Regions from separate parts of the Algihabitans albus genome, predicted to be linked through region 1. Evidence: riboswitches for the same ligand, from Rfam matches in the RefSeq annotation. Region 1 holds a riboswitch; each other region holds the start of a gene.

Region 1 (7,578 bases):
CCCTGTCGGTCGGCAACGTGATCCTGCTGGAGTCGGTGCTGTCGTTCCTCGGCCTCGGCATTCAGCCGCCGGTACCGAGCTGGGGCAACATGCTGACCGGCGCTCAGGAGACCATCTGGTCGGCCCCCTGGCTGGCCGTCTGGCCCGGCCTGCTGATCTTCGTCACGGTGATCGCCTTCAACTTCCTTGGCGACGGACTGCAAGACGCCCTCGACCCAAGGGCCGAAGCCGAGCGCATGGGATGAGAACCAGCCTCGGGATCGAGGAGCGTCGAAGTCTAAGCTAGTGCGTCATCAAGGTCGGGACGGTCATGTGCTGGAGAATGTGGCGGGTGGTGCCGCCTAGCACCAGTTCGCGGAGGCGGGCGTGACCGTAGCAGCCCATGACCAGCAGATCGGCGCCGTCGTCGGACAGGCGGGAGAGCAAGGCCTCGTCGATGCTGACATCCCGCACAGCCATCGACTCGGCCTCCGCCTTGACGCCATGACGGGCAATGGCCAAGGCGATATCGGCGCCGGGCTCTTCGCCGTGAGCGCCGCGGCCCTTCTTCGGGTTGATCGTCAGGACCGTGACCTTTTCGGCCTGTTCCATGAGCGGCAGGGCGTCACTCGCGGCGCGCGCCGCCTCCCGGCTGGCATCCCACGCCAGCAGCACCTTCCGGCCGAAACCCGCCGGAGCCCCGATGTAGGGCACCACCAGGACGGGCCGACCGGTGCCTAGCAAGCACTGTTCCAGAGTGCCGACACCCAGGCTGTTGGCGTCGTCAGGGTCGTGCTGACCCATCACCACGAGATCGGCATAGCGTGCGTGCAGCGCCAACGTCTCCGGCACTTCCTCGTTGAAGGCCAAGGCCCTCCGGGTCTCGACACTGCAGCCAGCCTTTTGCGCCGCCGTTTCGAACGCGGCGATCGCTTCGTCGGCCTTCGTACGCAAGGCCTCGCGCTGAGACTCCAGCGCCGAGGAGGGAATCTGCGCCATCACGAAAGTGGGCACGACCGGTTCGACCGTAACGACGAGGCCGACGAGGTGCGCATCGAAACGCGTGGCCAGATCGAGTGCGACCGCGACTCGACCGGCGCAGGACGCGCTGTTGTCGAGGTGGACCAATATGGTCTTATAGCTCATGGATTTCGGTTCCTTCCCCTTCAGCGGCGTCGTGATCGCGCTGCCGTTTTATGCGATCGGGAAGAAAACCCTGTCCGGCCAAGGACCGATATGACGTGGGTCAAGAAACGGCAGACCTCGAACGTCAATCGGCCTTCGCCTCGAGTGCGGCATCGTCGATCCCGGCGGCGCGCAAGTAGGCTGGACGCTCGCTGATCCTTGCCCAGTAACCGACGAAAGCGGGCCGCTTCTCGACAAGGCCGAATTGCATGCTCCAGAAGAGCAACGAGCCGACAGAGACATCTGCTGCGCTGAAGCGATCGCCCGCAAGATAGGGCCGCGCCGAAACCTCGCTTTGCAAGACATCGAGAACCGTCGCAAAGCTGCCGTAACCGACCATGCCGCGCTTGTCTTCGGGGGGCTCGAACTGCAGAGCCGTGTTGACGATAGCCGCCTCCATGGGGCCGGCGCCGAAGAAGAGCCAGCGGTAGTAAGCCGCACGGGCATCGACCGGCGGGGCCAGTCCCGCTTCGGGGAAGGCATCCGCAAGATAGGCGCAGATCGCGGCGGTCTCCGTGATCACCGCCTCGCCGTGACGCAGCGCCGGGACCTTGCCCATCGGGTTGACCGCCAGATAGCTCTTGGATTTCATCTCGGCGCCGTAGTCGAGGAATTCCGCGCGGTAGGGAGCGGCGACCTCCTCCAACATCCAGCGCGCAACGCGCCCGCGCGAGTTCGGGTGGGTATAGAGCACGAGTTCACCGGACATCGCCTACCTCCATGAATATTTAGGCTCAATCTGGAGAGAAGCGGTGCCATCGTCACGCAAAAACCAGGCGCGAAAAGGCACCTCGCGATCAGATGGAAAGCTGTGGAACGACAGGCTCAGAGGTGTAGCCGGGCTTAGATCGCCGCTTTCAGGCTGCCCGAGGGGTTCTCATCGTCCACTGCGGTTTGGCGAGATTGCAGAAGCAGCCGCTCCGGCGGCAAGAGGGCGCTCACGACGGTCCCCTCTCCCGGTCGACTGTCGATCGTCAAACGACCGCCGTGAAGTTCGAGAAGCTGCTGCGAAAGCGGCAAGCCCAGGCCGGTACCGCCTTCCCCACGAACGAAGGAGTCCCGGACCTGACCGAACGGACGAAGCGCAACCTCCACATCCGCCGGATGCATTCCCAGGCCGTTGTCGTCGACCCAGAAGCGCAGCCAGCCGTCGGACTGCAGCTCCGCACCGATTCGCACGCGGCCGCCGTCCGGCGTGAACTTCACTGCATTCGATAGAAGGTTGAGCAGCACCTGCTTGAACCGGCGCGCATCGCCCCGCACCGTCGGCAAGTCCGACAGGTCGTCGATATCCAGCGACAGCTGCTTACTGGCGGCTCGCGCCGAGATCAACGCGACGGCGGAAGCGACGACGTCCAGCGGCGAGAAGAGCGTCTCCTTCAAGTCCGCTTGCCCCGCCTCGATTTTCGCCAGGTCGAGCAGATCGCCGATAATCCCCAACAAGTGCCGGCCGGCCGCCTGAACGTGGCCGATGTACTCCGTCTGCCGTTCGTTCAACGTCCCTCCGAATCCTTGCTGGAGCGCATCGGAGAATCCGATCACGGCGTTGAGCGGCGTGCGCAGTTCATGGCTCATGTTGGCCAGGAAGTTGGACTTCGCGCGATTCGCAAGCTCCGCTTCCTCGCGCGCCTCAAGGGTCTCGTCCTGCAGTTTCCGCTCTTCGGTGATGTCGATCACCACTCCGTTCCAGACGACGGCGCCATCGGCACGCCGCTGCGGTCGGGCGCGGCCGCGCAGCCAGCGCACGGCTCCGTCCCGGAGGATTCGGTAGTCGCATTGCCAGGGTGTCAGCGTCTCGGCGGAGCAGAGAATGCTTTCGTCGAACCGTTCCAGATCGTCGGGCACAACCTCGTTCAGAAGAACAGCGGCGTCGCGCTCCGCATCCTCCGGTTCACATCCATAGAGGTCGCGGACACCGCTGCTGACAAAGCTGAAGGTCTTCTGCCCGTTCGGCCAGAGGACGAATTGGTAGACCATGCCGGGTACGGTCTCGGCGATATCGGAGAGACGACGTTCCGCGAGTTGGCGAGCCAATTCCTCGCATTTGTCATCGGTAATGTCGCGAGCGGCGACAACCACACCGTCTTCCAGCGGAAGCGCTTGAATGCGCATCCACTTCGGCTTGACGTCCGGAGACTCCAGCGGCAACTCCATCTCGAAAGGCTGTTGGGTCTCGACCACTTGCTTGTAGTGCTCGACCAAACCATGGGTGCGGTTGATCGGAACGGCCTCGCAGAGACGCCGCCCAATCCAGTGCGCCCGCGGCTTTGTCATCATCTGCTCGGCTCGTCGATTCATGTCGGCGATCGTAAAGTCGATAATCTTGCCGGTATCGTCGCGCAAGCTGCGCAGAAAGTAGTAGCCATGCAGCGAGCCCTCGACCGCCGCCTCGCGCTGCGCGGTGGCGCGCTGGGCCCGCCGGATCTGAACGCTGAGCAACCAGACCCCGCCGAGAATGATGGCCAGCGCGGTAACCATCACCAGCAGATCGCGCCAGACCCCCCTGCGCCAGTCCGCCAGCGACTGGCCCCGGTCGATCGATACGGTCACCGCCAAAGGCAAATCGGGTACGGGGCCGAGCCCGACGATACGCATCCGTCCGTCCCAGGCAGAAGGTCCCTCGAGTGCACGCGGCTCCTCAAACAAGTCGGCATTGACCTCGAAGGGAAACATCGTCTGGCCGACCTGCGCGCCCGATCCTGGGAAGCGCGCCAGCAAGAGACCGTCGCTGCGCCAAAGCCCGAGGGAGGTCGTGTGAAGGTTGCTGGAGCGGCGGTAGAGATCATGGAAGTAGCGGCCGTCCAGATTTGCCACCACGATACCGCCGAAGTCGCCGTTCGGCAGATCGATCCGCCGGCTGACCGGAATACTCCACTGGTCCCCGGCGACGCGCGGCTCACCTATGCTGAGGCTGCCCCTCGGCTCGTCTTTGTGGTGCCGCCAGTAGGCATAGCTGGAGACCTGATGCGGCAAACTGGCGGTCGGGCCGGCCGCGACGCGCACCTGGCCCTCGGCGTCGATCACCCGGAAGCTCACAACTTGCGGAAGCTTGACCAACAGCTCTTCCAGGCGGCCGCGCGCGTCTGTCGGAGTCGAGCCATACCGAGGATAGGTGACGGCAAAGCTGCGGAGCACGAGATCCACGGTATCCAGGCTACGCGCGGTATGCTCGGCGATCAGCTTGACCGTATCCAACGTGCTCGAGCGCGCCGTCTCCAGGACGACACGACGCGACTCGACGAGATTCCAGGCGTTCAGTCCGGCCAGCAGAAGGCAGAGCACGATACCGAAGGCAAGCAAACTGCGCCGGGGCATCTCCGTGCCGTTGAGCGCCGGTCTTCGCTCCAAGTCCGCGCGACCGGCAACAGTCGGTGCAACGTCTCTTCCAGACAGCGCCATCGGGAGAATTCTCGCAGTACGGAGAGTTTCTTAACGCGAGAGCTTCTACTGATAGTGGTTGACATAGTATTAATGCCTACGAACGGCCTGCCAAGGCGTGCGCGTAAGTCGAATCCCCTAACAGATCGAACCTCCAGGTGGACTGGCGAGCCTTCGGGTTAACGCGCTCGTCGACTAGTCTTGAGCGTCGCCGGCGCGCCAACCGTCGGGGTTGTCCAGGAAGGCCTTCACGTCGGTCAGGCCGTCACCCGACAGATAGCCTGCCGTTTCGGCCGCCGCCAAGGCATCGTACCAGGTGCAAAGGGCATGCAGCTTCACCCCCTCCGCCTCCAGCCGAGCGATACCTTCGGGAAAGATGCCGTAGTGGAAGACCACAAAGCTGTGCGCCACTTTGGCACCGGCCGTGCGCAACGCTTCGACGAATCCGAGTTTGGAACCGCCATCGGTCGCCAGATCCTCAACCAACAAGACGCGCGCACCCTCTGAAAAGCTGCCCTCGATCCTGGCGTTCCGCCCGAACCCCTTGGGTTGCTTGCGCACATAGACCATGGGCAAGGCCAGCCGCTCCGCGATCCAGGCCGCGAAGGGAATGCCTGCCGTCTCGCCGCCGGCGATCGCATCGAGCGACTCGTAGCCGATGGCATCGGCGATCCGCTCCACCGCCAAGTCCATCAGCCGCGCCCGCGCTCGCGGGAAGGAGATGATCTTGCGGCAGTCGACATAGACCGGGCTTTGCCGCCCGGAGGTGAAAGTAAAGGGGTCTTCAGGCCGGAACAGAACCGCCTCGATTTCCAACAGAATGTCGGCAGTGGTGCGTGCGGCCGTTTTGGCGCCGCTGACGGGCGTGGTCATGGATCAGGACTCCTGTCGGGTAGCGGTGTAACGGCGCGGTCATAGCTGCCTTTGCCCGATCGAGGCAACGCCACCCCTTCACAGCCGGCATCCCAAGGTCCATCATAACCTCGACATAAGGCCCGGGGTGTCCCGCACAGCGCATGCTGCAACGGGGCTGAGATCACACCCGCCGAACCTGATCTGGATCATGCCAGCGCAGGGAGCCGCCGATACCTCCGCCTGCAAACGTCAAGCGGGTCGCCAGAGGTCCCGAGCATTCGACGGCTTCGCTTTCCCGCGCTGGGGGAGGAACCGAGATGCACGTCGCAAACCGCCGCCGCTTTCTCGCCTTTGCAACCGGCGCCACAGCCGCCGCCAGCTTGTCTGCCCCAGCGATCGCAAGGGAGCGCCGGATTTGGCGCCTGGCCACATCTTGGCCGAGGAACGCACCCGGACCCGGCACCACAGCCGCCCGCCTGGCCGAACGGATCACCGCACTGTCGAGTGGCCGTCTGACGGTGGAGCTGCATGCGGCCGGCGAGCTGGTACCGGCCCTGGAAGTCTTCGACGCGGTCTCCGCAGGCACAGTCGAGATGGGGCACTCGGCAGCCCTCTTCTGGTCCGGAAAGATGCCCTCCGCGCCCTATTTCACGGCGGTGCCCTTCGGACTGATGCCGGAGGGACACGACGCCTGGCTGACAGCCGGTGGCGGCCAGGCGCTCTGGGACGAGCTTTACGGAACCTTCGGTGTGAAGCCCTTCGCCGCCGGCAACTCCGGCATCCAGATGGGAGGCTGGTATCGGCGGCGGATCGAGAAACTGGAAGACATGAAAGGCCTACGGCTGCGCATGCCGGGGCTGGGCGGCGAAGTGCTGCGCCGGCTGGGTGCCGCGCCCGTGACCCTGCCGCCGGGCGAAATCTTCGGCGCGCTTTCGACAGGTGCAATCGACGGCGCCGAGTTCCTGGGACCCTGGCAGGACCGCGCGCTCGGCCTTCAGCGGGCGGCGACCTTCTATCTCTGGCCCGGCTGGCATGAACCGAACGGCAGTGCCGAAGCCCTGATCTCGGCAAAGGCCTATGCCGACCTGCCCAGCGATCTGCAGCAGCTCGTCACGGCCTGCTGCGAAGTGGAAAACCGACGAGGCCCAGCCGAAGCCGAATGGCGCAACGCCGCAGCGCTCGCACAGTTCGAAGAAGAGGGCACCGTCACTCTGCACCCTTGGCCGACCGAGGTGCTGCGGGCCGCGCGCCTGGAAAGCGAAGCCGTGCTGGCGGAGCTGGCGGAAACAAGCGCGCTCGACCGACGCATCCGAGACTCCTACTCCGCGGCCAAGACCCTCTTTCTACACTGGGGACGGGTCGGACGGCATGCGCTGCTGAGCGCCCAGATCGACGCCTGAACCCCGCTTTGACCCATCGAGAGGAGATCTCCATGACCCTCGCCGCCACCCTCGACCAACCGTCCAAAACCCTGCATGCCCTGCGCGAGCAAAGGCCTCTGGTCCAGAACATCACCAATTTCGTCGCCATGGACCTGGCAGCCAACACTCTGCTAGCGGTCGGCGCGTCGCCGGCCATGGTACATGCGCCCCAGGAGGCGGCAGAGTTCGCAGCCCTTGCCGGTGCCCTGACCGTCAATCTGGGAACCATGGAAGCCCATTGGGTCGAGTCCGCCGAAGCTGCCGCCAAGGCAGCCGCCGCCGCGGGGCGGCCCTGGGTGCTGGACCCCGTCGCGGTCGGCGCAACCGGCTTCAGACGCGGCAACGCCGCACGCCTGCTGGCCTGTAAGCCGACGGTGGTGCGCGGCAACGCGTCGGAGATCATGACACTTGCGGGCCTCAGCGGGGCGGAAGGCAAGGGCGTCGATTCGACCGTGGGGTCGGAGTCGGCGGTCGAGGCGTCGCAGCGTCTGGCGCAAAGCTGCGGGGCCGTGGTGGTGGTGACCGGAGCCCTGGATCACGTCAGCGACGGCACCCGCCAGGCCACCTGCGCCAACAGCCACGAAATGATGACGAGGATCACCGCCAGCGGCTGCGCCTTGACAGCTCTGACCGGTGCCTGCCTGGCCGTCGAGCCAGAGCCCCTGGCGGCGGCGCTGCATGCCCTGGCGATCTACGGCGTCGCGGCGGAGCGCGCCGCAGCGCGCTCGCGCGGCCCGGGTAGCTTGCGCGTCAATCTTCT
Region 2 (7,578 bases), on a different contig from region 1:
TGGCTGGGCTTTGGCTCTTTGCAGCTTGGTCCTGCTCGCGCTCGTTCTGGACTAGCTCGATCTCCAAGGCCACGCGCAGGATCTGAAGAACCGGCCGACGGCCGCTTCGCCGCGAACGGTCCCAAATTACATAGTCACCCACAAACGACAGGAGGTTTTCCAGTGAGAACCCACGTGTTCTCTGCGGCCCTGATTGCGGCGCTCGCCGCACCGTCGGTTCTGCAGGCTCAGGACATAACGCCGATCGCAGACCTGCAACGCGGTACCATGGCGACGGTCGCCGGCACGGTCGAACGACTGCTTGACGAAGACGAGTTTCGCCTGGCCGATGAGAGCGGCAGCATCGCCGTCTATGTCGGCCCCAACTGGGTTCCGGCCGACGTTGGCGAGGCGGTCACAGTGGAGGGATTTGTCGACGACGGATTGATCAAGGAGTTCTATGCCCGCGAACTGACCCGGGCCGACGGCTCGGTTGTGACCTTCGAGCGCCGCTACGACTGATCCGCCGAGAACCTCAGACGCGCCGTCGTCGCAACAGATTGAGCGATCCCAGGACCGCACCGCTGATGATCAATGCGCAGGCCAAGGCGACGTGCCAACCGGCCTCGCCTTGGCCGACCGCGATCAGCGTGACGGTCGAGAGCAGCGGCGCCGAGTAGGCGAAGGCGGCCAGCGCCTGGATGTCGCCGTGTTTGGTGCCGAAATCCCAGACGAAAAAGGCAAGGCCGACCGGCCCCAGACCGAGCAGCAGCACGGCGCCCCATTGGCACCGGTTCGGGGGAACCCAGCTCTCGAACAGCAGGTGGCAGACAAGGCCCAGCAGCGCTGCGCCCGCGCAGAATCCGGTGACGGTCTGGGTCGGCACGCCACCGAAGCGTCGGTTCATCACCGAGTAGAGCGCCCAGGTGAGGGCGCAGGCCAGGGCCGCCATGTATCCCAGCGCGAAGCAGTCATCGAAGTTGAAGCCCTGACCCTTGGTCACCAGAAAGCCGGCACCCGTCAGACCCAGCAGGACCGAGAGGAGATGGAACCAGCGCAAGCGCTCGCCTGGCAGCAAGGCCGAAAAGAGCAGCGTCAGGAGCGGCCAGAGATAGGTGAGCAGGCTCGCCTCGACAGCCGGGGCGTTCCCGAGCGCCAGGAAATAGAAGACATGGCAGCCGAAGAGACCGGACACGCCGAGCATCCAGGCTTGCCAGGGCTGCTGCAAGCAGTGCCAAGCCGCCCGCCCCTTCAGGAGCAGTGCGACAAGGCCGACGGCGGTGCCGAGCGAGAAGCAGAGGAACGCCAGCTGGAACGGTGGAATTCCGTCGGCCCAGGTGGTGAAGAGCGCAAGCAAGGCCCATAGCAGGACCGCAGCGCCTCCGGCGAGCGTGGCAAGGAGGCGCTTCGCCTCGACCGTTCGAGCCAGAGTCATGTTCGAACGACTCCCAGCAGCGGCCGCGGCTCAAGGGATCCGCTCCGCGAGCGGTCAGGCCGGGCGGCTAGGGTCTTCAAGCAACAGAAGAGGGCGGGTCTCGGGCGGCCTCGGCGAGGTCGCCGATCGCAGAAGCGCTCTAAGGCGGGCTATGGAGCTGCTCGTGCAGCGATGCACTTAGGACCTGCGGATTGGCGCATTTCCGATCCGGCTCAAGCCTGATTTGACAGCATCGCCGACCGCGCCGCCGCAAGGCGGACGGCTGATCGGGCTCGCCGACAGCGATAGCGAAATCCCTCGGCGCGACTGCGGCGCGGAGACTGGATGAGAAGAACCGCGTGATCATGAAACCCCCGACGAATGGCTGATTGAACTGGTCGTCCATCAACTCTTGAATCAGTCGATTGCCTTAGAAACAAAACCAATTAAATATGCATATGAAATATATATTTAATTACGTCAAAGGGCAAAATTGGGCCTTACGACCTTTCGCCAAACACCTGACAGGGAATTCGAGATCCGTGAGACTTGCGAAGTCGCCCGTGTCACAGCACACAAGGGGCTATGAGACAGACGTCGGGTGATTTCCCGAACGGGGAAAGAAAGTGGTAGTTTCAGTCAATACAGTCGGGCAAGAGCTGTTTGCGGTAGAAATAATATGTATATTGCATTCATAAATAGGTAGACGAAGATGCGGTTGAACGTCCAAACGGACTATGCACTGAGGCTGCTGACCTTTCTGGCGGTTGCGGAGGAGACACGCGCGACCACGGCCGACATCGCCGATCGCTTCGGGATTTCCAAGACGCACCTGACAAAGGTCGCAAACACGCTCGGGCACGAAGGATTCGTCGAGACGGTAAGAGGCCGGGCGGGCGGCCTTCGACTGGCGCAACCGGCCGGACAGATCGTCATCGGCAAGGTCGTGCGGCGCATGGAAGCTGACTTCGCCATCGCCGAATGCTTCCAAAGTGGAACGGGCGGCGAAAAGAGCGGTTGCCTGATCTTTCCCGCTTGCCGGCTGCGGGGCGTCCTGCAGCAGGCCTTGGAGGCCTTCATGGCCACGCTCGACGCGGTCACCCTGCACGACCTCGTCACGCTGAACCCCGATCTAAAGGGGCTCTTGAGTCCCGAAGAAGCCTGATCGGATCGGTCTCAAGACAGGCGAATCAAGACAGGCCGACCTTGCCCATCTCCAGGAACTTGGCGCGGCGCTGCTGGCGCAACTCGCCCGGCGCAACCGCCTTGAGGCTGCCCAAGGCGGACGACAGAGCGTCGCCGACCGCCGCGATGATGGTGGAAGGGTCGCGATGCGCGCCGCCGATCGGCTCCTCGAGCACAGCATCGGTCACGCCGAGGCGATAGAGGTCCTGGGCCGTCAGCCGCAAGGCTTCGGCCGCTTCCTTGGCCTGATCCGAGGAGCGCCAGAGAATCGACGCACAGCCCTCCGGCGAGATCACGGAGTAGACCGAGTGCTCCAGCATCAGCACCCGGTCGGCGGTGGCCAAGGCCACGGCACCGCCGGACCCGCCTTCGCCGATCACCACGGCGACCACTGGCACCTGCAGGCCGAGCGAAACCTGCATCGACTTGGCGATGGCCTCGGCCTGACCCCGCTCCTCGGCGCCGATGCCGGGATAGGCGCCGGGCGTATCGACGAAGGTCACCACGGGCAGACGAAAGCGCTGGGCGAGCCCCATCAAGCGCTGCGCCTTGCGATAACCCTCGGGACGAGCCATCCCGAAGTTGCGGACCTGACGGCTTTGAAGGTCCTTGCCCTTCTCCTGCCCCAGGATCACGCAGGCGTAACCGCGCAAGCGGCCGAGACCGCTCAGAATCGCTGCGTCTTCCCCATAGAGGCGGTCGCCCGCCAAGGGGACGAAGTCGTCGACCAACTGGGCGATGTAGTCGCTGGCTTGAGGCCGCTGCGGATGGCGAGCCACCTGAGTCTTCTGCCAAGCGGACAGCTTGGCATAGGTGCTCCGCAGCAGGCGGTCGGCCTTCGCCTGGAGGCGCCCCACCTCCTCGGCAATGTTCAGGTCGCCGGCGTCGGAAAGGTGCTTGAGCTCTTCGATCTTGCCTTCCAGCTCGGCGACCGGCTTCTCGAAATCCAGATAATCACGCATGGCGCGGGGGATAGCACAGGGCTTCGCAATCGCACAGATGCAAAACTCCATGACACTTATCCGCCAAGCCTCTTTCACGAAGCATTGCAAGACGGCGCGGGACGGTTATTCTGATTCCGACGTTCCTAGGGGTGTCCCTGCCGGTCGCGGTCGCGGCCGGCCCGGGGGCTGAGATACCGTCCGGCAAGGCGGTGACCCTTCGAACCTGATCCGGATCATGCCGGCGCAGGGAAAGGACGGTCGGCATCGCCTCGGAAGCGCTCCGGGCAGAGGGTCGGCACCCTTCCTTCCGTTCGGCCGGGAGGAGATGCCAGATGATGTTCCGCTTTGCCTTTTGCCTTGCCATCTCGCTGCTGACGGCGGCTTCGCCTGCCAGGGCCGAGACGCTGACGGTTCTGTTGGACTGGTTCGTCAATCCGGACCACGCGCCGCTGATCGTGGCCCTTGATCGCGGCTACTTCGCCGAAGAAGGGCTGGAGGTCGAGTTCCTGGAACCGGCCGACCCCAACGATCCCCCGAAACTGGTTGCCGCGGGGCAGGTCCCGATCGCCATCTCCTATCAGCCCCAGCTCCACATGCAGGCGGCTCAGGGCCTGCCGGTGGCGCGCATCGCGACCTTGGTGGCCACCCCCTTGAACACACTGGTGGTGCTGGCCGAGGGTCCCGTCGAAACCCTGGCCGACCTGGAAGGCCGCAAAATCGGCTACTCCGTCGGCGGCTTTGCCGAGGCCATGTTGAGCGGCATGCTGGCGCCGGCCGGCTTGAGCCTGGAGGACGTCGAGCTGATCAACGTCAACTTCGCCCTCAGCGCCTCGCTGCTGTCGGGTCAGGTGGATGCGGTGATCGGCGCCTACCGCAACTTCGAGCTCAACCAGTTGGAAATCGAGGGTTCGGAAGGCCGCGCCTTTTATCCCGAGGAGCATGGGATTCCGGCCTACGACGAGCTGGTGGTGATCGCCAACGCGAACCGTCTGGAGGACCCCCGCCTGCCGGCCTTCATACGTGCCCTCGAACGCGGCACGATCTACACCATCAACCATCCCGAAGACTCCTGGGAGATCTTCAAGGCCTACAAACCGGGGCTGGACGACGAGTTGAATCGACGTGCCTGGTGGGACACCCTGCCGCGCTTCGCTCTGCGGCCCGCGGCCCTGGACGAAGGGCGCTATCGCCGCTTCGCGCAGTTCCTGATCGATCAGGGCGTGATCGAGGAGGCCCCGGCCTTGGAGAGCTACGCGGTGGAGTTGGAGTAGACCTGAGATCAGGCCGCTTTAGCCGGCGCGGATCTCCGCCAGGAACTGCTCGACTTCGGCGCCCAACTCGTTGGACTGGTTCGAGAGATCGCCCGACAGCCCGAGCAACTGCTGCGCGGTCTCGAGGTTGGTCTGAGCCGCAGTGGACACGCTGGAGATATTGCGTGCCGTCTCCTGAGTGCCCCCGGCCGCCTGCTGAGCGTTGCGGGCGATCTCCTGAGTGGCGGCCGACTGCTCCTCGACCGCCGCCGCGATAGTCGCCGAGATCTGTTGCATCGAAGAGTTGGTCGTCCGAATCGTCTCCATGGCCTGGGCCGCTTCGACGGAGATGCCCTGCATGGAGCTGATCTGTTGGCCAATCTCCTCGGTGGCCTTGGCCGTCTGAGTCGCCAGATTCTTGACCTCACTGGCCACGACAGCGAAGCCCTTACCGGCCTCGCCGGCCCGCGCAGCCTCGATGGTCGCATTCAGCGCCAGCAGGTTGGTCTGCTCGGCGATCTCCTGGATCAGAGTCACGATCGCACCGATCTTCTCGGCCGAGGTCTTCAGACTTCCAACGGTTTGACTGGTCTGCTCGGCCTTGCTGGATGCCTCATCGGCGATCCGCGCGGCCTCGCCGACCTGACCGCTGACCTCCCGGATCGAGGCCGACAGTTCTTCGGCGGCACTCGCAACGGTCTGAACGTTCTGTGCGGCTTCGTCGGTCGTCGCGGCGACGCTGACGCTGGACTGACTGGCGCTCTCGGCACTCTCCGCGACGGTCTGGGACGCAGACTGCATGCTGCCGGCGGCGCTGACCAAGCCGCCCACGAGTCCACCGACCGAACTCTCGAAGCGGGAGGCCAACTGATCGAAGGTGCGACGGCGCTCGGCTTCGGCCTCGCGGCGCGCCTGTTCGGCTTCGGCCTGCATCTGCTGCTTCTGTTGCGCTTGCTCCTTGAAGACCTGCAGCGCCTCCGCCATCCGGCCGACTTCGTCGCCGCGACTGGTCTCGGCGATCGCAACCTCCAGGTCGCCGTCGGCGATCCGTCGCATCTTGGCCGAAAGTCCCCCGAGGCTGCTGACCAAGTCTCTCTGGACCGCGTAGACGAGCGCCACCGCAATCAGAGTGAGCACGACAATCGCCGCCGCCACGCGCGTTGCCAGCGCCATGAAGGCAGCTCGAAGATCGTCGAGATAAACGCCGGTGCCGACGAAGGCATCGAGACTGGGAATAGGAACGACGTAAGACAGTTTCTGTTCCGGCACATCCGAACCGGCGCGCGGCCACATGTAGTATTCACGTCCGCCGCCAGCGCGCGCGGTTTCCGAGAGATTTCGGAAGAAGTAGACACCGTCCGCATCTTGGGTATCCCAGAGATTGCGGCCTTCGAGAGCTGGTTTCGCGGCATGCGCCAAGACCTCGCCATCAAGCTTGATGATGAAGAGATACTCGTTTTCCGCGTACCACATATTGTGAATTACACTGCGAAGCTGTGCGAGTGACTCCTCGGGGGCCAACTCACCGGCGCTCACGCGCTCAGCGAGAGAAGCCGCATAGCTCTGAGCCGTCTCGGAGATGTTCTGCAGCTTGCTAACCCGATCCTCGACCATCTGCAGTCGAGCGAAATGGAGACCGATACCCGCCGCGATCAACAAGGAGATCACGGTAAGCCCCAGCAAACTCCAGAGCTTGGTAGCAATCGACAGGGATTTCAAAGACATGGCAAGCCTCGGCTGGGTGGGTAACGCTCCCGAGACGTTCTATGGGAAAGAGGTCAATGAAAGGTTATTTCGCCTCTAATAACCAAAAAATACACTATAAGTAGAATTTGAAGGCTAAATACACCTCAGCAAAAAGAGCCGGCGCAGTCCGCGCGCCGGCTCTTTCGCATTTCTTGCACTGACTCCAAGCTTAGCCTCAGGCAGCGGCGATCTGCTCGGCCTTCTTGACCATGACCTCGGCCTGCTTGATAGAGGCGATGTCGATCAACCTACCGTCGAGGCTGACCGCACCCTTACCCTCTTTCTGCGCCTGGTCCATGGCTTCGATGATGCGCTGCGCCTTGGTGACCTCTTCCTCGGAGGGGCTGTAGACCGCATTGGCCAGTTCCAGCTGACTCGGGTGGATCGCCCACTTGCCTTCGCAGCCCAGAACGGCAGCCCGATAGGCTTGAGCCTTGTAACCTTCGGGGTCGGAGAAGTCGCCGAAGGGTCCGTCCACCGGACGCAGGCCGTTGGCCCGGGCTGCCACCACCATGCGGGCAATGGCATAGTGCCACATGTCGCCCCAGTGGTAATCGCGGCCGCCGTCGCCGTTGGGGTCGGTCAGAACGCCGTAGTTCGGGTTCGGTCCGCCGATGACGGTCGTGCGCGCCCGCGTCGAGGCCGCGTAGTCGGCGACACCGAAATGCAGCGACTCGTTACGCTTGCTGGCGCCCGCGATGGCGTCGACGTTCGCCATCCCGAGCGCGGTCTCGATGATCATCTCGAAGCCGAGCCGCTTCTTGCGCCCGACCGCGTCCTCGACCTGAGTGACCAGCATGTCGACCGCGTACACGTCGGCGGCAGTGCCGACTTTCGGGATCATGATGAGGTCGAGGCGCTCCCCGCCCTGCTCGATCAGGTCGACCACGTCCCGGTACATGTAGTGGGTGTCGAGGCCGTTGATGCGGACCGACATGGTCTTGCTGCCGAAGTCGATCTCGTTGAGCGCCTTGACGATGTTCTTGCGCGCCTGCTCCTTGTCGTCCGGCGCCACCGCGTCTTCCAAGTCCAGGAAGATGACGTCGGCCTCGGCGTCGGC
Region 3 (7,578 bases), on a different contig from region 1:
GGCTGCTCTACGACGGCCGCAAGCATGCGAGCCTGCTGGCTTACGAGAGCCTGGACGAGCGGCTGATCTTGCTGGACGGCTGGTCGAAGACCTTCGCCATGACGGGGTGGCGGCTGGGTTACTCCTACTGGCCGCAGAGCCTCGTCGAACCGGCGGTTCGAATGGCGATCAACTCCTTTTCCTGCGTCAACGCGGCGGCGCAGTTCGCCGGGCTGGCCGCCCTGACCGGCCCGCAAGACGCGGTGGTCGAGATGCATGCGGCTTTCGACGCCCGCCGCCGGCAGGTCGTCGACGGCCTGAACGATCTGCCGGGTGTCGGTTGCGTGGAGCCGGGCGGCGCTTTCTACGCCTTTCCCAACGTCACCGGCACCGGGCTGACGGCGAAACAGCTCGAGACGGCACTGCTGGAGACAGCCGGCGTCGCGACCATCGCGGGCACCTCCTTCGGACTGTTCGGCGAGGGGTATCTCCGCATTTCCTATGCCAACTCTTCCGAGAACCTCAAAGAGGGCCTCCAACGGATCGGGGCTTTCCTGGCCGACCGCGGTGTCGCTTGACGCCGCGTGATTAGGCCGGCGGCAGGTTGCACGCTTTTTAGGCAACGCGCCTGGTCGGTTCCTGCCCTTTTCGCAGGCAAATCAGGCCCCTTCGGCTCAAGGTATCAGTTGGCACGATCCGTGCTTAATGCAACTTTGCGTGCGGTCATTCCATCGCGCCGCCGCAGCTTGGCGGGCGTCCTTCCAAAGCACCAGTCCCCGCGGCACAACGAACGATCCAAAAGAGGCCATGAAAAAAATCGAAGCCATCATTAAGCCCTTCAAGCTCGACGAGGTGAAGGAATCCCTCCATGAGGTGGGCATCAAGGGCATCACAGTGATCGAAGCCAAAGGATTCGGCAGGCAGAAAGGCCATACCGAACTCTACCGCGGCGCCGAATACGTCGTCGATTTCCTGCCCAAGGTGAAGGTCGAGGTCGTGCTCGACGACAGCTTGGTGGAACGTGCCGTGGAGGCCATTCAACAGGCCGCCCACACCGGCCGTATCGGCGACGGCAAGATCTTCGTGTCCAGCGTCGACGAAGCGATCCGGATCCGGACCGGCGAGCGCGGCGTGGAAGCGGTCTGACGCTTCTCCCGGAACCGACCTGGCCAAGGACACGGTTTGACCAAGAAACCGGCCTGGGACAGGCGACTGGCGAGACGTGTTTCCAGAAACAGTCAGGATCCGAACTTCGGGTTGAGGGCGCCCCGGTTCGGATAAACGAAGCAAGAAACCAATGCCCTTCAGGATCCACGAGAGGACAACAAGGAAAGGCTTGAGAGCAATGTCCGACGTCGAGAGTGTTTTGAAGATGATCGAGGAGAACGGCGTTCAGTACGTCGATTTCCGCTTTACCGACCCGCGCGGCAAGTGGCAGCACGTCGCGCAGCACGTCGACACCGTCGACGAGGACATGCTGAACGACGGCATTATGTTCGACGGGTCGTCGATCGCCGGCTGGAAGGCGATCAACGAGTCCGACATGAACCTGAAGCCGGATCTCGGCTCAGCCGTCATGGATCCCTTCACGGCACAGCCGCAGCTCGTTCTGGTTTGCGACGTGACCGACCCCACGACCGGCCAACCCTACAACCGCGACCCGCGTTCGACCGCGCGCAAGGCTCTCGCCTACATGGAGGCAAGCGGCATCGGAGATACCGCCTTCTTCGGGCCCGAGGCAGAGTTCTTCGTGTTCGACGACGTGCGCTTCGGCGTCAACATGAACCACACCTTCTTCCGCTTCGAGAGCGAGGAAGGACCTTACATGTCCGGTGAGGCGCTCGAGGAAGGCAACCTCGGCCACCGCCCGGGCATCAAGGGCGGCTACTTCCCGGTTCCTCCGATCGACAGCGGCACCGACCTACGCGCCGAGATGGTCTCGGTGATGAAGGAGATGGGCCTGGAGGTCGAGAAGCATCACCATGAGGTGGCGCCGTCGCAGCACGAGTTGGGCATCAAGTTCGATACGCTGCTGCGCCAGGCCGATGCCATGCAGATCTACAAGTACGTGGTTCACATGGTGGCCCATACCTATGGCAAGTCGGCGACCTTCATGCCGAAGCCGGTCATGGGCGACAATGGGTCCGGCATGCATTGCCACCAGTCGATCTGGAAGGATGGCAAGCCGCTGTTCGCGGGCGACGGCTATGCGGGCCTGTCGGAAACGGCGCTCTACTACATCGGCGGCATCATCAAGCACGCGCGGGCGATCAACGCCTTCACCAACTCCACGACCAACAGCTACAAGCGCCTGATCCCGGGCTTCGAGGCGCCGGTTCTGCTGGCCTATTCCTCGCGCAACCGCTCTGCCTCCTGCCGCATTCCCTTCGGAGCCGGCGAGAAGGCCAAGCGCGTGGAAGTGCGCTTCCCCGACGCTCTCTCCAATCCCTACCTGGCTTTCTCGGCAATGCTGATGGCCGGGCTGGACGGGATCAAGAACAAGATCCATCCGGGCGACCCGATGGACAAGAACCTCTACGACCTGCCGCCCGAGGAGCTGAAGGACATTCCGACCGTTTGCGGCTCCCTGCGCGAATCGCTCAACGCCTTGGCCAACGACATGGACTTCCTCTGTCAGGGCGACGTCTTCGACAAGGATCAGATCGAAGGCTATCTCGAACTGAAGTGGGAGGAGGTCTACACCTTCGAGCACACACCGCACCCGGTCGAATTCTCGATGTACTACTCGGCCTGATCCGACCAGCGCGCTCGGTTGAGGGCGGGCCGGATTGAAGACTTGGCGCGAAGGCGGACATCCGCTTTCGCGCCGTTTTCGTTCCGGGCAAACCTCTCGGACCGCCACCGCTCGCCCTTGCTCTCATGTCTCGACACGGTTAAGCATAGGTTGAATCCGTTGGGGTGCTCCGCGAGGGGCTGAGAGGCTTCATGCCAACCCATCACACCTGATCCGGGTAATACCGGCGTAGGAAACGGAGCATGAATAGACAGCATCTCCTCACCCTCCGCCGTTCTGCTGTCCTACGGGAGCGGAAAACGACTGCGCGCGGCGCATCCGCGAGGCCCGTACATGACGGGTGACGCGACGGTCATCGGATCCGGCGTAGCCGGGCTTTGCGTCGCCGCCGAACTGGCCAGGCGTGGATTGGCTGTCACCGTCATCGACCGCAGCTCCCGCCCTGGCCCGCATGCCTGCTCCTGGTGGGCGGGTGGTATGCTGGCCCCGTTCTGCGAAGGCGAGACAGCCGAGGAACCCGTCGTCCGGCTTGGGCAGGAGGCGGCCTGCTGGTGGCTGCGCCAGGGCGTAGCGGTGCAGCGCCGCGGATCACTTGTCGTAGCGCTAGGGCGCGACAGGCGTGAACTCGACCGCTTCGCGCGCCGCACGCGCGGCCATCGGACAATCGATCGGTCCGAATTGGCCGCGCTGGAACCGCAGTTGGAAGATCGCTTCGACCGCGCCTTGCATTTTGCCGACGAGGCGCATCTCGATCCGCGCATGGCGCTCGAGCATCTCCGTGCACGTCTGGCGATTGGCGGTGTCACCTTCGTCGAGGCCGAAGGGCGGGCCGGCGAAGAGCCGCAGAGGTTGACCTTCGACTGTCGGGGGCTGTCGGCTCGCGACAGTCTCCCCGACCTGCGCGGGGTAAAGGGCGAAATGGCTTTGCTGCGCGCGCCCGACGTCACCCTGACCCGACCCGTGCGTCTGCTGCATCCGCGCTACCCACTCTACATCGTGCCGCGCGGGGACGGTGTGTTCATGCTGGGTGCGACGCAGATCGAAAGCGGCGAAGGCCGGCGTGCCACCGTCCGCTCCGTGCTGGAACTGTTGAGCGCCGCCTACGCTCTGCATCCGGCCTTCGGGGAGGCCGAACTGATCGAGATCGGCGTCGATGCCCGACCGGCCTTTCCCGACAACCTGCCGCGCCTGCGACGACGGGGTAAGACAATCCATGTCAACGGCTTGTTCCGTCATGGATTCCTGCTCGCGCCGGCGCTAGCGCGAATGGCGGCGGACTTGGTCTGTGATGGCAGGCTTCCGGAGGTGATGGATGAAGATCACGGTTAACGGCGTTGCCGTTGAGATACGGAACGACGCGCTACCGGCGGTGCTGGAGGATCTCGGCTATGCCGACAAGAAGGTTGCGACGGCCGTGAACGAGGATTTCGTGCCGGCTGCCGCGCGTGACCGCGTCACGCTGCAACCTGGTGATCGGCTTGAGATCGTCACGCCGCGCCAGGGGGGCTGAGCCATGCCACGCTTCTACGGCGTCGAGGTTCCTTCGCGTCTGATGCTGGGCACGGCACACTATCCCTCCCCCGCGATCCTTGCCGACGCCTTCCGTCGCTCCGGTGCCGGTATCGCGACCGTCTCGCTGCGGCGCGAAGCGGACGGCGGCCAGGCGGGTGCGGACTTCTGGGCGCTCGTGCGGCAACTCGGGGTTCGCGTATTGCCCAACACCGCTGGATGCCATTCGGTGTGCGAGGCGGTGACGACCGCCGAGATGGCTCGCGAACTCTTCGACACGCCGTGGATCAAGCTCGAAGTCATCGGCCATGCCGATACCCTCCAACCCGACCCCTTCGGCCTCCTGGAGGCGGCGCGCATTTTGAGCGACGACGGCTTCCAGGTGTTTCCCTACACCACGGAGGACGCAGTACTGGCCGACCGGCTGCTCCAAGCGGGTTGCGAGGTGCTGATGCCCTGGGGGGCGCCCATCGGCACGGGCCTCGGACTGACCAACGTCTACGGCCTCCGCACCCTGCGGGCGCAGTTTCCCGAGGTGCCGATGATCGTAGATGCGGGCCTGGGCCTGCCTAGCCAGGCCGCAATGGCGATGGAGATGGGGGTCGATGCGGTGCTCCTGAACACCGCCGTGGCGAAGGCAGGCGATCCGGCTGCAATGGCCGAAGGCTTCGCGCGTGGGGTCGAAGCGGGCCGGCTCGCCTATCTCGCCGATCCGATGGAGCCCCGCGACATGGCGACACCCTCGACACCGGTCATCGGCAAGGCTTTCCTCGCATGACGCTCGACCGATTCTACCCCGTCTTCGATGGCCTGAACTGGTTGCAGCGGGCGCTGCCGCTGGGCGTAAAGCTCGTTCAGTTGCGTATCAAGGACATGCAGGAAACGGCACTGCGCGGGGTCGTGACCAAAGCCCAAGCACTCGCTCGGGCACATGGCGCGATTCTGGTGGTCAACGACCACTGGCGCACGGCGATCGATGCGGGCTGCGACTGGGTGCATCTCGGTCAGGAGGACTTGGACGACGCGGATGTGTCAGCGATCCGCCGATCGGGCCTCAAGCTGGGGATCAGCACGCATGACCACGCCGAACTCCAACGCGCGCTGTCCTTCACGCCGGACTATGTGGCGCTCGGGCCTATCTACCCGACGATCCTGAAGAAGATGAAATGGGACCGGCAAGGGCTGGACCGAGTGACGGAATGGAAACGGCTGGTCGGCGATATCCCGCTCGTTGCGATCGGCGGGATGAGTGTCGAGCGCGCGGCCGGTGCCTTCGCGGCGGGTGCCGACATCGTTTCGGCCGTCACGGACATCACCCTGCACGACGACCCCGACGCCCGGATGCGCGCCTGGTTGGCGGCGACGCGACGAGCCGCCATGCCCGTCAGTTCGCCGTGCCCGAACCCGGGTCGGGCGGACGCCCCCGTCCGCACCAGGCGGTGACCGATCTCACCCTGGACAAACTGATCCTGGAAGTGGCCGCGATACCCTTCCGGACCAACAGGTCCGGAGCCTAGGGGATCAAGGTCGCGGAGATCGCCGTCATCTCGAGGTCTTCAAGGCTGAGGGGCTGATAGAAGACGGCTGCCAGAATGTAAGCGACCCCGCAGGGCGGTTCGCCGGCCGGAGAAGACGTGGCTGAAGAACGTGTGGCGGATGAACCGTCGACCGGCGAACCGCTGGCGGTGGCCGATAGCGGCAGCATGATCCGCTCGGCCTCGAAAACCCGGTCGTTGGGAAAGACCATCGCACCACGCCGATACTTCGGCTGGCGATCGATCAAGATTTCGGACCACTGGTGCGACGTGTCCTTGCGGCGTACGAGCGGAAAGGTCTCGAAGATCGACAGACCGCGCAGGGACCGGCCGTAGCGTTCTTCGATTTCCTGTCCCGCGACGCGGATCTTCAAATCGCAGGGGTTCGAAAGCACCTCGATGAAGAGAACGTTGGCCAGGAGCGCCCCGAGATCGGCGGGATCGAAGGCGTGACGCGGCATCAGACCGTCCTTTCCGGTTTGATGCGACCAGTAGCCGTAGAGGCGTTGGACCGGCGGACTCGGCACCTGCCCGACCCGAAGCAGGGTCGAGCGGCCGGTTTCCAAGCCGTACCGCCGGGTCCAGCCTGTTGAACTCACCTGGTCGGGACCTGCATTGGAAACAAGCCACCCTGCGAAAACGAGCGACCCGGCCCGCTCTTAAACATCGGCACCTGCTGGCCTCCGGTGCCGGCACCAAGAGATTCGTAAACGCCAAACAGCGACACGACGGTCAGCGCGGCACATCGATGGTCAGTTCCGCACCCCCAAACCCGTGCTCGGAATCCCGTGCCCGAACGATGACCCGATCGATCCCGACCGGGATCTCCAAATCTCGGAGAGATCGGGTGAAGGGCTGCTCTTCAACGTGAGGGTGGTGCAGCGTACGCGCGCCCAGCAAGTCGCCATTGGGGCTCAGGACCTCCCAGAGGTCGGCGTAGTGATCCCATCCGGTATCGGCGTGGCGGACGGTGACTTCGGCCGTATAACGGCCATCGCCCTGAAGCGACAGCCGAGCGGCAACGACATCGGCTTCCCCCGCCCAAACGGGCGAAAGACCGCCTGTGCCAAGCAAAACCGTAAGTGTCGCAACAATCGCCGAAGCTTTGATAGCCATGGCCTGAGAGTGCCGAAGATCGCCGCTCCAGGCTAGAGTGTAAAAGATGGCTTGCCGACTATAACGCGATCGGACCTGACGAGATTCTGCCTAAGCCGCTTCGGCCGGCGCGTTGTTGAGTGCCTCTTCCAGATCGTAGAAGCTCGGCTGGATCTTTGTCGGCACGTTGCCGCGACCGATTTCGACTGCAACCTGGGCGGCATGACCATGTAGGTTGGCCGTAATGGTGTCGCGAATGATCATGTAGAACTGCATATCCTCGTCGATGATCTGCTGCAGTCGTCCGGCCATCGGTGCGACCAGGCCGTAGGACAGGAAGACGCCCAGGAAGGTGCCGACCAGTGCGCCGCCGATCATCTTACCGAGAACCTCCACCGGCTGGTCGATCGAGGCCATGGTCTTGATGACGCCGAGAACGGCCGCGACGATCCCGAGCGCAGGCAGGCCGTCTGCCATGGTCTGCAGCGCATGGGCAGGTTTGCCGGCTTCGTGATGAAGCTTCTCGATCTGCTTCTCCATGTACTCTTCGATCTGATGCGGATCGTCGAGGTTCATGGTGACCATACGTAGCGTATCGCAGATCATGGCACAGGTGATCTTGTCGGCCACAATCTTGGGATAGGACGAGAAAATGGGGCTCTCGTTCGGCGCCTCGATATGTGGCTCCAGACCGACAGCGCCCTT

Evidence for each region. Region 1 has a riboswitch for thiamine pyrophosphate ahead of DBZ32_RS07145 (TRAP transporter substrate-binding protein). Riboswitches for the same ligand answer to the same signal wherever they lie in the genome.
Region 2: linked by a shared signal. The riboswitch ahead of DBZ32_RS13025 (ABC transporter substrate-binding protein) and the one ahead of DBZ32_RS07145 (TRAP transporter substrate-binding protein) in region 1 are both predicted to bind thiamine pyrophosphate.
Region 3: linked by a shared signal. The riboswitch ahead of thiO (glycine oxidase ThiO) and the one ahead of DBZ32_RS07145 (TRAP transporter substrate-binding protein) in region 1 are both predicted to bind thiamine pyrophosphate.

What each region holds. Positions count from the first base shown of each region.
Region 1 covers NZ_QXNY01000003.1:75,061-82,638, forward strand. The annotation lists gene DBZ32_RS07120 (ABC transporter permease) at 1-245, shown strand, start outside; gene DBZ32_RS07125 (universal stress protein) at 283-1,125, opposite strand; gene DBZ32_RS07130 (glutathione S-transferase family protein) at 1,250-1,873, opposite strand; gene DBZ32_RS07135 (ATP-binding protein) at 2,008-4,563, opposite strand; gene DBZ32_RS07140 (orotate phosphoribosyltransferase) at 4,738-5,415, opposite strand; TPP riboswitch at 5,529-5,639, shown strand; gene DBZ32_RS07145 (TRAP transporter substrate-binding protein) at 5,715-6,797, shown strand; gene thiM (hydroxyethylthiazole kinase) at 6,830-7,578, shown strand, end outside.
Region 2 covers NZ_QXNY01000004.1:611,593-619,170, reverse strand. The annotation lists gene DBZ32_RS13045 (hypothetical protein) at 163-501, shown strand; gene yddG (aromatic amino acid exporter YddG) at 515-1,414, opposite strand; gene DBZ32_RS13035 (Rrf2 family transcriptional regulator) at 2,106-2,558, shown strand; gene DBZ32_RS13030 (acetyl-CoA carboxylase carboxyltransferase subunit alpha) at 2,584-3,540, opposite strand; TPP riboswitch at 3,658-3,790, shown strand; gene DBZ32_RS13025 (ABC transporter substrate-binding protein) at 3,855-4,793, shown strand; gene DBZ32_RS13020 (methyl-accepting chemotaxis protein) at 4,812-6,497, opposite strand; gene DBZ32_RS13015 (HpcH/HpaI aldolase/citrate lyase family protein) at 6,694-7,578, opposite strand, start outside.
Region 3 covers NZ_QXNY01000002.1:464,791-472,368, forward strand. The annotation lists gene DBZ32_RS03780 (pyridoxal phosphate-dependent aminotransferase) at 1-557, shown strand, start outside; gene DBZ32_RS03785 (P-II family nitrogen regulator) at 787-1,125, shown strand; gene glnA (type I glutamate--ammonia ligase) at 1,325-2,734, shown strand; TPP riboswitch at 2,885-2,986, shown strand; gene thiO (glycine oxidase ThiO) at 3,068-4,063, shown strand; gene thiS (sulfur carrier protein ThiS) at 4,047-4,244, shown strand; gene DBZ32_RS03805 (thiazole synthase) at 4,248-5,021, shown strand; gene DBZ32_RS03810 (thiamine phosphate synthase) at 5,018-5,686, shown strand; gene DBZ32_RS03815 (PAS domain-containing protein) at 5,757-6,377, opposite strand; gene DBZ32_RS03820 (hypothetical protein) at 6,511-6,894, opposite strand; gene motA (flagellar motor stator protein MotA) at 6,985-7,578, opposite strand, start outside.